2 regions of the Flectobacillus rivi genome follow, and region 2 is predicted to be linked to the other one. Evidence: riboswitches for the same ligand, from Rfam matches in the RefSeq annotation. Region 2 holds a riboswitch; the other holds the start of a gene.
The links. A riboswitch is a leader RNA that binds a small molecule or an ion and turns the genes downstream of it on or off. The one in region 2 is predicted to bind cobalamin.

Region 1: it holds a riboswitch for cobalamin, as region 2 does, so the genes downstream of both, QM481_RS16395 (TonB-dependent receptor plug domain-containing protein) here and QM481_RS20950 (TonB-dependent receptor plug domain-containing protein) in region 2, are expected to answer to the same signal.

What each region holds. Positions count from the first base shown of each region.
Region 1 is NZ_JASHIE010000011.1:163,421-169,702, reverse strand. Features, by position in the region: gene QM481_RS16405 (hypothetical protein) at 1-133, opposite strand, end outside; gene QM481_RS16400 (GH92 family glycosyl hydrolase) at 503-2,800, opposite strand; cobalamin riboswitch at 3,191-3,393, shown strand; gene QM481_RS16395 (TonB-dependent receptor plug domain-containing protein) at 3,557-5,524, shown strand; gene QM481_RS16390 (DUF6580 family putative transport protein) at 5,588-6,184, shown strand.
Region 2 is NZ_JASHIE010000017.1:22,555-28,836, reverse strand. Features, by position in the region: gene QM481_RS20965 (hypothetical protein) at 1-270, shown strand, start outside; gene QM481_RS20960 (PAS domain-containing protein) at 318-836, opposite strand; gene QM481_RS24940 (cysteine-rich CWC family protein) at 817-1,041, opposite strand; gene QM481_RS20955 (Dph6-related ATP pyrophosphatase) at 1,035-1,679, opposite strand; gene QM481_RS20950 (TonB-dependent receptor plug domain-containing protein) at 2,294-4,255, opposite strand; cobalamin riboswitch at 4,389-4,595, opposite strand; gene QM481_RS20945 (GSCFA domain-containing protein) at 4,755-5,732, shown strand.

The DNA.
Region 1 (6,282 bases), on a different contig from region 2:
CCAGTAAAAAAACATTGAAAAACAGCACTGGAATATTGGAGGTAATCGGCGTGTTCCAGACTGAAATTACTTGATAAATTGAAGTAGTAATAATAGCAAATCCTATAGCAAGGAATAGTTGTTGAGATTTCATAGGCGAGAATGTCCTAAGATTTAAGTGAATTTATTAATAAAGTACAAATTTTATGTTTAAACGAAAACAAGGCAAGTTTTGTCACTTTAACTTATTAAACGATTCATCTATGTACTGTTTTATGATTACTATACTATACCCAAAACACTCAGGCTTTTAGTAGATTTATTAAATCTAGTATCTGTTAAGAATTTTTGCAAGGGAACTTGACTATCAAATTGTTACCCTAAGCGTCTTGCCCACCTTAAACTAAAAAAGCGCTTTCTGATCAAATGTCAAAAAGCGCTTTAGAAAAGAAGTGGTCGACTTTATTAGATAGAAGAAGGTTGTGAGAGCTCTAAAAAAAGTACCACAACCATAATCACAATTTTACTTCACAAACGAATAAGGAATGTCTGTCTCCGATACACCTCTGTTCGTCGCTGGGCTTGACTGCATCAAGAAATCCAAAGTGGCTCCTTTTTGCAAATCATTGTGGCTTAACCAGTTTTTAGAATAATCTTTGCCATTCCATTTCAAATTGCCAATATACTTGTTATCAGCACTATTGTTTGGCGCTTTAATCACAACTTGTTTACCATTTTCAAGTGACAAGGTTACTTTTTTGAATAATGGAGCACCTAATACATATTGGTCTGTACCCGGACAAACAGGGTAGAAGCCCATTGCCGAGAAAACATACCAAGCAGAAGTCTGTCCGTTATCTTCATCACCACAATAACCATCTGGCGTTGGCTGATAGAGTTTGTTCATCACCTCGCGCACCCAATATTGTGATTTCCAAGGTTGTCCTGCGTAATTATACAAGTAAGGCATGTGCTGAATAGGCTGATTGCCGTGTGCATAATTACCCATATTCATAATTTGCATTTCACGAATTTCATGAATCACAAAGCCATAATACGAGTCATCGAAAACGGGCGGAACCACAAAAACAGAATCCAACATATTGGCAAATTCCTTTTTACCGCCCATCAAATTTGATAATCCTTTAATGTCATGGAATACACTCCAAGTGTAATGCCAAGAGTTACCTTCTGTAAACGCATCGCCCCATTTGAACGGATTGAAAGGTGATTGGAAGTTACCATCTGCATTTTTGCCACGCATCAATTTGTGACTTGGGTCATAGAGATTTTTGTAATTTTGTGAACGTTTGGCAAATCTCTCTAATTCTGAAGCTGGCTTATTTAATGCTTTTCCTAACTGATAAATACAGAAATCATCGTAAGCATATTCAAGTGTACGAGCAGCATTTTCGTTGATTTTTACATCATAAGGTACATATCCTAAATCGTTGTAGTATTTTACGCCTTTACGACCTACCGATGTTAATGGCCCTTCATTTTCACTGTTTTTCAACATTGCTTGATAGAGTGTTTCAACATCAAAACCTCTAACGCCTTTGATATAAGCATCGGCTATTAAGGAAGCTGAGTTTGAACCAATCATACAGTCACGGTGCCCGGGACTTGCCCATTCTGGAAGAAACCCGCTTTCTTTATAGGCATTGACCAACCCTTCCATAATTTGTGAGTTCAAATTACGGTGCATTAGGTTAAAGAATGGAAATACCGCACGGAAGGTGTCCCAAAAACCATTATCTGTAAACATATAGCCTGGCAATACTTGACCATTATAAGGGCTGTAGTGAACAACTTTTCCTTTGGCATCTAGTTCATAGAATTTTCTTGGAAAAAGCATGGTACGATACAAACACGAGTAAAAAGTACGAGTTTGGTCTACGCTGCCGCCTTCTACTGCAATTCTTGAAAGAGCGGTATTCCAAATACCTTTTCCTAAGTTTTTGACCTCCTCGAAGGATTGATTTCCTACTTCTTTTAGGTTAATTTCAGCTTGTTCAAAACTGATAAAAGAAGAAGCAATTTTAGCTGTTACTTGCTCGCCACGTTTGGAAATTTTGAATCCTACAACCGCCCCAACATGATTATCTGTTACTGATAATTCGTTCGCAAGTAATTCTTTAGCTTTCCAAACCGATTTGTAAGTAATAGGCTTGTCAAACTGAATGATAAAATAGTTCTTGAAATTTTCGGGAACGCCACCACTGTTTTTGGTAGTATAACCAATGATTTGATTTTTTTCAGGAATAATTTTCACAAAAGAACCTTTATCCAAAGCATCAATTACTACAAAAGCGCTGTCAGTTTTCGGAAAGGTAAACCGCATCATAGCCGCACGTTCCGTAGGTGTGATTTCGGTAGTAACGTCATGATCTGCCAAATACACACTGTAGTAATAGGGCTTAGCAATTTCGGATTTGTGTGAAAACCAGCTAGCACGTTGGTCTTCCTGAAAGCGAATTTTGCCAGTGATAGGCATAATCGCAAACTGACCATAGTCGTTGATCCAAGGACTTGGTTGGTGAGTTTGTTTGAAGCCACGAATTTTGTCGGCATCGTAAGTGTAAGCCCAACCATCGCCCATTTTTCCAGTTTGTGGCATCCAGAAATTCATCCCCCAAGGCAAAGCAATGGCTGGATAAGTGTTTCCTGTAGAAAGACTAGGCTTTGAAGCTGTACCCATCAACGGATTAATCCATTCTACGGGGTCATTTACTTTATCAACGGTTTGGGCTTGTGTACCAAGCGTCAAACTGCCGAATAAAAGTGTTAAGATTTTTGAGTTTTTTAGAAAATGGGTCATTTTTTTAAAATTTCAGGGAGTAAAAAAATGTTTGATTATAGAATTAATGTAAAAAATTGAGATTGGCTTTGAAGTTAACAGATTTGTTTGAAATGATTATACGCATTTGCATGAGAGTCCGAAAAATAAAAGTTTGTGACTTTCTGGTTTTTTTTGAGTAATTTAAGAAAGCACTTATTTTAAATCTATAAATTTTGCTAACAATTAAGTATAATTACTTATTTTATTATTAATAATAAATACTCAAATTTGTAACATCAAAGTGCTTTTACAATGAAACAAGACTTTCGAGAGCCACAATTGTGGTTATCATAATAATATTTGGTGTAGTTTGGAATAGCGTATCGATTTAGTTGATACGCTATTTTTTTTGTCCTAATTTTTTGCCTAACTTTGCCAACAGTTTATGGTGCTTTAGTTTTTCCCAGTAAAAACCTCAAAGCTTAATAGGGAATCAGGTGTGATACCTGAACTGTCCCCGCAACTGTAACACTCAATCGTGTCAACTCAATCCTCATAACCACTGAAGCAATTCGGGAAGGTTCGAGTTTGACGAGTGAAGTCAGGAGACCTGCCATAGATTATTCTTGATAGGCGCTTACGGAGGATGAGCAAAAATCGAGCGTTCGCATAGTATTTTCACTTTTTTTATTGACCATTATCAACATTTTTAAACAGTTCTCTGTGCTGTCTTTTGCGGTATTAGAATGAATGTTTTGAAATGGGTTAATAAAAAAATGGAAGTTCAAATTCTAAATGTTTTATTCTTCAAAGTTTATTCCATCAGTAGTAATGCTTGCCTTATGTGCAAGTGTAGAAAGTATTGCTCAAAATTCAGAAAAGACTCAGGTGCTTGATGAGGTAGTTGTTAGTACAAACAAATATCCTCAAAAGCAGTCTCAGTCAGGAAAAGTAGTTACAGTAATTGATGCAGCTACAATCCAGCGTAGCAAAGGTAAAACCATAGGCGAGTTGTTGAATCAACAAGTTGGCCTTACGGTAATTGGTTCTCAGAATACACTTGGTACTAACCAAGATTTGTATTTGCGTGGCGCAGGCGCTGGTTATACTTTGATTTTGGTCGATGGCCTGCCTGTATATGACCCTTCTGGTGCTTCTACTTCGTTTGACATCAACTTGATTGCTATCGACCAAATCGAGCGTATCGAGATTTTGAAAGGTGGACAGTCTAGTTTGTATGGTTCCGATGCTGTAGCAGGTGTCATTAATATTATCACGACAAAAAATAGTGGTAAAAAATTAGGTCTTAGTGGAAGCTTGGCAGGTGGTAGCTATGATACCTACCGTGCTAGTGTAAATGCAGGCGGTCAGTACAAAAAAACGACTTATGGCTTGTCGTGGAATGGTACTAAATCAAATGGTATCTCTGCAGCTAAACAGCCAGAAACAGCTAAAACTGCTTTTGATAATGACGGTTTTAAGCAAAATAATTTTCAGGTAAAATTGGGTCAACAAGTAGGTGAAAACTTAACGTTGAGAGCTGATTTGATGAGTAATTATTACAAAACTGACTTGGATGCAGGGTCTTTCAAAGATGAAAAAGACTATACTTTTGAAAATAAGAACTTGCTTTGGTCTGTTGGCGGTGCTTACCAATTGAAAAATGGAAAATTAACGGTCAATTTTCAGCAAACTAACGGTCAAAGAGTTTATGTTGATGATTCGGCTCATGTGGAGGCTGGTGCTTTTGCCAAATATTCTTATGGATACTACCGTGGCGTAGCAAGATTTGCGGAGGCTTACTATGCTCATACATTTTCTGATAAAATCAAATGGGTATTAGGCGTAGAAAACCGTTGGCAAAATACCGACCAAACGTATTTGTCTATCAGTAGCTATGGCCCATATGAAAGTCCAGCTATTAAAGCTTCAACAGCCAATACAAGTTTGTTTAGTGGCTATACTTCTTTGAATTTACAAGACTTCAATGGATTTGGTTTAGAGCTTGGTGGACGTTACAACAATCATTCTATTTATGGTAACAACTTTACGTATAACGTTAATCCGTTCTATTGGGTTGGGTCAAGATTAAAAGTATTAGCTACCTATTCTTCAAGCTACAAAGCGCCATCCTTATACCAATTATTCTCACCTTATGGCAACGAAGCTTTGAAGCCAGAGGTAGGTAAAACAGGTGAAATCGGTGCCCAATTTTTTAGCAAGAATCACCAATCATATATTCGTGGGGTGTACTTCAATCGCAATATCAAAGATGTGATTGCTTATATCAGTATCAACCAAGACCCTTGGGGACGTTATGTAAACTTGAGTCAACAGAAAGACCATGGGTTTGAAGTAGATGCTCAATGGGGTATTGGCAAAGCACAAGTAAAAGCCAATTATACCTTTGTAGATGGCGAAGTAACTACACAAGTAGCTGGTAAAGACACCACCTATGCCAATCTTTTCCGTCGCCCAAAGCATACAGTTAACGTAAATGTGGCTTATCAAATCTTGAGAAATTGGTCAGCTCAATTAGCACTTCGTTCGGTAAGCAAAGCAAGTAGTGGTCCTTACGACGATGCAAAAGTTGTTCTCGGAAATTACACAACATTAGATTTTTATACAGAGTATCAAATCAATTCGACCATCAAATTATTCTTTGATTTGAAAAACCTTACAGACAAGGAGTTTTCGGACGTGCCAGGCTACAATAGTCGTCGTCGTAACTTCATGGCTGGAGCGGTATTTAGTATTCACTAAAAAGCGAGGCAAGGTAGAAAACACTGTTTTTCTGCCTTGCTAACAGTAAAAACGATTACAAACATGACAAAAACACAACTAAATCCACGTGTAAGTCTGCTACTATCAATTGTAATTTTGGTAGGAACAGCACGCCTCATCAACGCCTCATGTCTCAATCCTTTGAGTAATTTTACGCCAATTGGCGCTATGGGCTTATTTGGAGGTACTTATTTTTCTCAACGCTGGAAAGCCTTCGCATTTCCTTTATTGACACTTTTATTTTCTGACTTAATCATCAATGGGATGATTTATGGAGGAAAATACGGTATCATGTATAGCGGCTGGATGTATAACTATGCCATTTTTGCGGGAATAGTACTACTAGGAAAAGTCTTGATGAAAAAAGTAAATCTTCAAAATTTCTTATTGAGTGGTGTAGCTGCATCGATAGGATTTTGGTTGTTAGTTGACTTTGGTGTTTGGTTTGGTGGAGGTATGGATATTCGCACAGGCGGACCACTTTCAAGAGATTTGAACGGACTAATCCAATGCTATATCCAAGGATACCCATATATGCTCAATTTCTTAGCAGGAACTTTGGGTTATGGTGCCGTAATGTTTGGCGCTATTGAATTTGCAAAAATAAAATTACCGAATATTGCCTTTGAACAAGCTTAGTATTTAGTTCTGAAAAATCTGGTTAATTTTTCAAAGTAACACTCTTTAATTTCTCAATCATACCTATAACCTATTGTTTAATATATACTCGGATCAAC
Region 2 (6,282 bases):
CCTCAATTTTACGTTGACACCTCTGCTACTTTTCATGACTTCGTGAGTTTACCCCTAAAAATAGAAGGTGAGCTAGATGCGCCAGCCTATATCGAGATTCGTGATTATGATAATCCAAACTATATTGTACATAGATTCAACTTGAAGAAGGGAAAAACCGCCCTAGATTATAGTATTGATTACTACGGAAGAGGCTTTTTAAGAATATCTTACAAACCTTATGGTGTCAAAAAAGGGCATTTAGTGATAAGATTAGCTACTCAGATATAAAAAAAATAGAGACGCCAAATTTGGCGTCTCTATCACATATCTTTATTTCAAACAATCTCTTCCTCAAAGGCAATGAAATTAACCAGTTTTTGCTGCTCGTTAAAAATAGGTTCTATACGAACATCGCACCAATAAGGTTCACCGTCTTTGCGGTAGTTGATCAGTTTTCCTTCAAACTTTTTCTCTTCCAACAAACAAGCCTTAATCGCTGATCGTGTAAGTGGGTCGGTTTCTTTTCCTTGTAAAAAACTAGGCTTTTTTCCCAAAGCTTCTTGTATCTGATAGCCCGTCATATTAGCAAAACCATGATTTACCCACTGTATAGTTTGTTGGATGTTGGTAATGACTACAGCATGCTGAGGGTCTTGAATAAAATCTCGGAAATGATACAAATCGAAATCCCATTTTCGCACGTGCGCCATTCGGCTCACACACTCATATTCATGCAGTAACGCATCGCTGAGTCTTGCAGGGCGGCGCATAAACTCCATACCTGTCAAAATTGGCATAGAGGTATTTACACTTGAAAAAGTGTCGCAGAAAGTTTTAGGACTGAGTTGCATCATGGTCTTCAAAATGGGTTTTGATTAGAGACTTTATACAAGTGTTGCACAAACATTGTCCTCCGTACTTATTTAAACTCAACTGACGCAATTGCTGTGTTTGCTCATAAGTCAATGTCACTTGTTGACAATCGCAATGTGCTATATCGTCAACTTTGCACTGAAATGGTTGTTGGCAACGTGGACAATGGGTGTGTATCTTCAACATTCTACCAATGTTAACTCTAAAAAATGATAATTGTTATGAACTAATTTTTCGCCTTGAACAACATCAATTGGATATTGAAACAAAGGGCAATCTAATACTACGGTATGGAACTCTCCATTTTCACCGCAAACATCCACACCTTTTGCTTCCAAATCCGCTACCGTTTGAGCATCAATAATTCTCCCTAAAAACGAGGCACCCAATGTAGCATTACAAGATACAATCATCGTTTTGATACCTGACGCAATCATTGCAAAAACCAATGTTTTACGGTCTTGTTGCCAAAGTGGCAAATGGCAATTGAGCTGCGCCTCAGCACAAACTTTCTCTTCCCATTCACGATGCGGTTGTAGGTCTATATCGCCAAAAACTGCATCAGTTAGTTGGTATTCTTCAGTCAGCGACTTGAGACGAGCGATATACTTTTCGGTATAATTTTCCCAAGAAGTACTAATCGTAACACTCGGACAGCCTATTGCTTTGGCTTGAGCCTCCAAAATAGCAGGGCTCAAACCATGCGAACGTGAGCGGTCGCCCCATTCGTTGAGTGTCGTAAAAATTACGGTAGGTCGTTGATTCATTTGCATCAAAGCAAAACAAGAATCTTTTCCACCAGACCAAGAACAAAGGAGGTTCATAAGTAAAGTGACATAGTGAACAGGCACAAAGGCACAGAGTCTTTTCACTATGCTACTTAGCACTCTTACGTCTGTTCACTCTATTATTTTAAAACTGGATATTAAATTCAAACACAAGTACAAAAAGTTTTTTCACTATGTCACTTTGTGCCTTTGTGCCTGTTCACTCTATTGTTTTTAAAACTAGATATTCAATTCAAGCACAAGTACAAAATGTCTTTTCACCATATCACTTCGTGCCTTTGCGCCTGTTCACTCTATTGTTTTTAAAACTAGATATTCAATTCAAGCACAAGTACAAAAAGTCTTTTCACCATATCACTTCGTGCCTTTGCGCCTGTTCACTCTATTGTTTTTAAAACTAGATATTCAATTCAAGCACAAGTACAAAAAGTCTTTTCACTTTGCCACTTTATGCCTTTGTGTCTGTTCACTCTATTATCTTTAAAACTGGATATTCAATTCAGGCACAAGTACAAAAAGTCTTTTCACTATGCCACTTTGTGCCTGTTCACTCTATTGTTTTTAAAACTGGATATTCAATTCAAGCACAAGTACAAAATGTCTTTTCACTTTGCCACTTTGTGCCTTTGTGCCTGTTCACTCTATTGTTTTTAAAACTGCAAACTCAACCCAATACTTGCATTAAATTGACGGGTTTGGTAGCCTGTTATTTCTACAAATTTGGTATTCAAAATATTTCTCAAATCAGCATACGCTTTGATTTTTGAATTGATGCGATATTCACCATAAACATCTAATAGCTGATACGCATCCAAATCCACGTTAATTGATTTGAATTGGTCATTATCATAGTAGGTGTCCTTACGAGCGCCAATGCCTCTCAAGGTTGAACTAACATACAATTTTGAAGTAGCCTGATAACCCAAACTCAAGGTAAAGGCATTTTCTGGACGACGAATCAAATTTTTGTAAGTAGTGTCTTTTCCTGCTACTTTGGTAGTCAATTCTCCAATTTGGTGCGTATAGGTAGCCGACATATTGAACTTGCCTAATTGCGCTTGAGCGTCCAATTCCAAACCTTTACTTGCTTGCTTATTGAAATTAACATACTTGCCATAAGGCGCAGTACTAATTGACTGGAAAATAATCACATCATTGATGGTTGTATTAAAATACACAGCACGGAAATAGGATTGTTGGTTATTGCTAAACAACTGAAAACCGCCTTCTTGCGTGAATGACTTTTCAGGATTCAAAGCTGTATTTCCGTAAGGAGAATACAATTGATACAAAGTCGGCGACTTAAAGCTTGAGTAAAAGTTAGCTAATACCTTTAGATTTTTGCCTAACAAATAATAAGGATTGAGGGTGTAGGTAAAATTATTTCCGTACAAAGAATGATGATTGTAACGTCCTCCTGCTTCAGCACCAAAACCACCTAAATTATTCAAGGTAAAAGATGTGTAACCACTCACTTGGTTTACATTTGCCAAATCATCACTCAATGGAGCATCCTCATAAGGTCCCCAATCGCTGATAGACAAATAGGTTTGACTCATTTTCTGAGCACGGTATTCTGCACCAATCAACCATGTTACATTTTTACCCAAACTCCAACTGCCATATAATTCTGCATAGTTAGTTTTTGCACCATAATTACTAGCTGAATACTTGTCATACGCATCAGGAGCAACATAATTAGAATCGTTGATATAGCTACGTTTGAGGTCGTTATAATGGTAATTAGCCACTAATTTACCTCCTCCCACAAAATACTCTGCCCCTACTCCTATTTGTGTGCTGCTGCTATTGGCTACAAAGTCTTTATCGTCGCTAAATGCTCCATTATCAATGTCGGCACGATAAGTTTCGTGGGTTACAAAAACTTTGGTTGTAAGGTTTGTACCAAATTTTTGCTGAAACTGAGCACGAAGCGCATCTTGATTAAACGCATCTTTTTCGTTTAGGTTATCATCTTTTTTATTAGCTGCCTGCGAAATACCCTTTGAATACAACTTGGTGTAAGCCAAAGAATAACTGGAGTTTTTATTTAAAGTACCACTCAAATTCAAAGCTCCCTTCCAAGTTCCATAACTTCCTCCCGAAAGATTGGCTTGCGCACTAAATGGTTTACTGTCAGCTTTTTTACGAATAATATTAATAACACCACCAACGGCATCCGAACCATAAAGGGTGGATTGCCCTCCTTTCAAAATTTCAATTCTTTCGATTTGGTCTATCGAAATAACGTTTAAGTCAAAATAATTACCAATCGTAGAAGGGTCGTTCAATGGAATGCCGTCCATGAGCAAAAGAGCATAACCATTGCTCAAGCCTCTGATACTTACTTCTTGATTTGCACCAAGTGTTAATTGCGAACCTACTACCTGCATGCCCACTTGTTGGTTGAGTAGCTCTCCCAGCGACTTGCCCACATTGCGCTCCAAAATTTCTTTGGATATAACGGTTAAAACTTTTCCTGTTTGCAGTTGCTTTTGAGGTACTTTATTGGCCGTAACTACTACTTCATTAAGGTTTGTCACATTGTTTTGAGCCATACTTAGGCTTGCCACGCAAAGTAATCCTGAACAGAAAAATAAAGATTTAAACATTGATTTGATGATTGTTTTCTTCCCTAAAGTTAACACTCGTGCCTATAGGATAGGCTCAAATGAATTGACATTAAAAGGCAAGAAAATGAACAGAAAAGCGAACGCTCAGCGACAACTCATCCACCGTAAATTGTACCAAGAATAGATAAAAGGCAGGTCTCCTGACTTGTTTCATCGACTTCGAGCCTTCCCGCCCGACGGGCAGTGGCCATGAAGATTGAATTCGACATCATTGAAACTTACAGTTGCGGGGACAGTCTAGGTATTGCACCTAATTCCCTATTAAGCTTTAACACTTCGTAGATTTGACGTATAAAGCACCTATATCTGGTACAAAGGTAGTAAATTGTGATTGAGGGAATTAGAGAATAGAGAATTCTTTTCAATTTTAGAATCTTATTTTAAGACTAACAGAGTGTCTGTTAAACAGGCTTTAAAACTTATCATAGCCTAAATTGCTTAACTTTACCTTTGTAAAATATTCAGTCAAAATCGCCTTATGGAATTCAGAACGCCAATAAAAATAGAAAAATCGCCCTTTCAAATACAACTTCAGTCCAAGGTACTGACAGTTGGTTCATGCTTTGCACAGGTTATCGGACAAAAGCTTGAAGAAAACAAAATTGCGACCGAAGTTAACCCTTTCGGGACGTTGTTTAACCCCATGTCGATATTCAAACTTTTGAATCCTAACTACCAACAAGCCGATGAGCGACTATTTGTACAGCACCAACAAACATGGTTGCATTATGATTTTCATTCGCAATTTTTTGCTTCTCAGCAGGAATCTCTAAAGGAATTACTGAATGATAGCTTAGCAAAAATTCAGATTCAGCAATATGACTTATTAGTTTTAACCTTCGGAACGGCATTTGTGCATCAGCTCAAAACTACACCGAGCTATGTAGCCAATTGTCATAAAATGCCCGCAAGCTTATTTGAAAAGGATTTATTGAGTGTGAAGGATATTTGTAAAAAGTTTGCAGAGTTGCATAAAGCCATAACAGAATTAAATCCTTCTCTAAAAATCATTATTACTGTTTCGCCAGTGCGACATACCAAAGAAGGACTTGCCGAAAACCAATTGTCAAAATCAATTCTTCGAACGGCCTGTCATTATCTCAGTGCTGATTATGAAAATGTAGCGTATTTTCCATCTTATGAAATCATGATAGACGATCTTCGTGATTATCGTTTCTATAAGGCAGACATGATTCATCCCAATGAAGTGGCAGAGCAATATATTTTTGAGCAGTTTACAAAAACCTATTTTTCAGACGATTTACAAACTTTTTTACCTAAATGGCAACAAATCAAAAGAGCGTTAACTCACAAGCCTTTTGATATTACGTCCGAAGCTCATCAGAAGTTTTTACAAAATGTATTAAAGCAACTGGAGGGTATAGAAAACCAAGTAGATATATCGGCAGAGAAACAGCAGGTTTTAGCACAAATCGTGAAAGAGGTTAATCGTTAACGGTATATTCGTTATCTGTATTGACAAAACTTGAAGGAGAATTTCAACAATCACTCAATAGAAAATCACTAAATTACTCAATAAAAAAGCCCCAGTGGTTAGCTGGGGCTTATCAGAGCTTCAAAGTTAAATAGTTGTTTTGAGTTTAGTAAATTAATCAAATTGGTACTTTCATAGTTTGTCACTTACGGTGACCCTAAAATTTTATCATTTTAAAATTCGCTCTGAAAATATCTTTAAAAGCTTCTATCCGTTTCTGGATTCAAATCTTTTGTTAAGTCAAATTGTTTTCTCTAATCTAGAGAATCACTTTATATCTTGTCGAGATTGTTTTTGAATATTGCTAACTGCTTAGCTTTACAAATGTAATAGCATTTTTTGAATAAAATATAATTTTAACAATTTTTTTTTAAACAAAATGAACAAATATTTTCATCCCCTCTTTTTATACCAAAAACAAATCTTGATTTAGTACTAAAATACACCTTATGTAAAAAAGCTATTTAAGTCATGTAATTCGCTCAAAAAACACTCAAATAGCAGATATTGC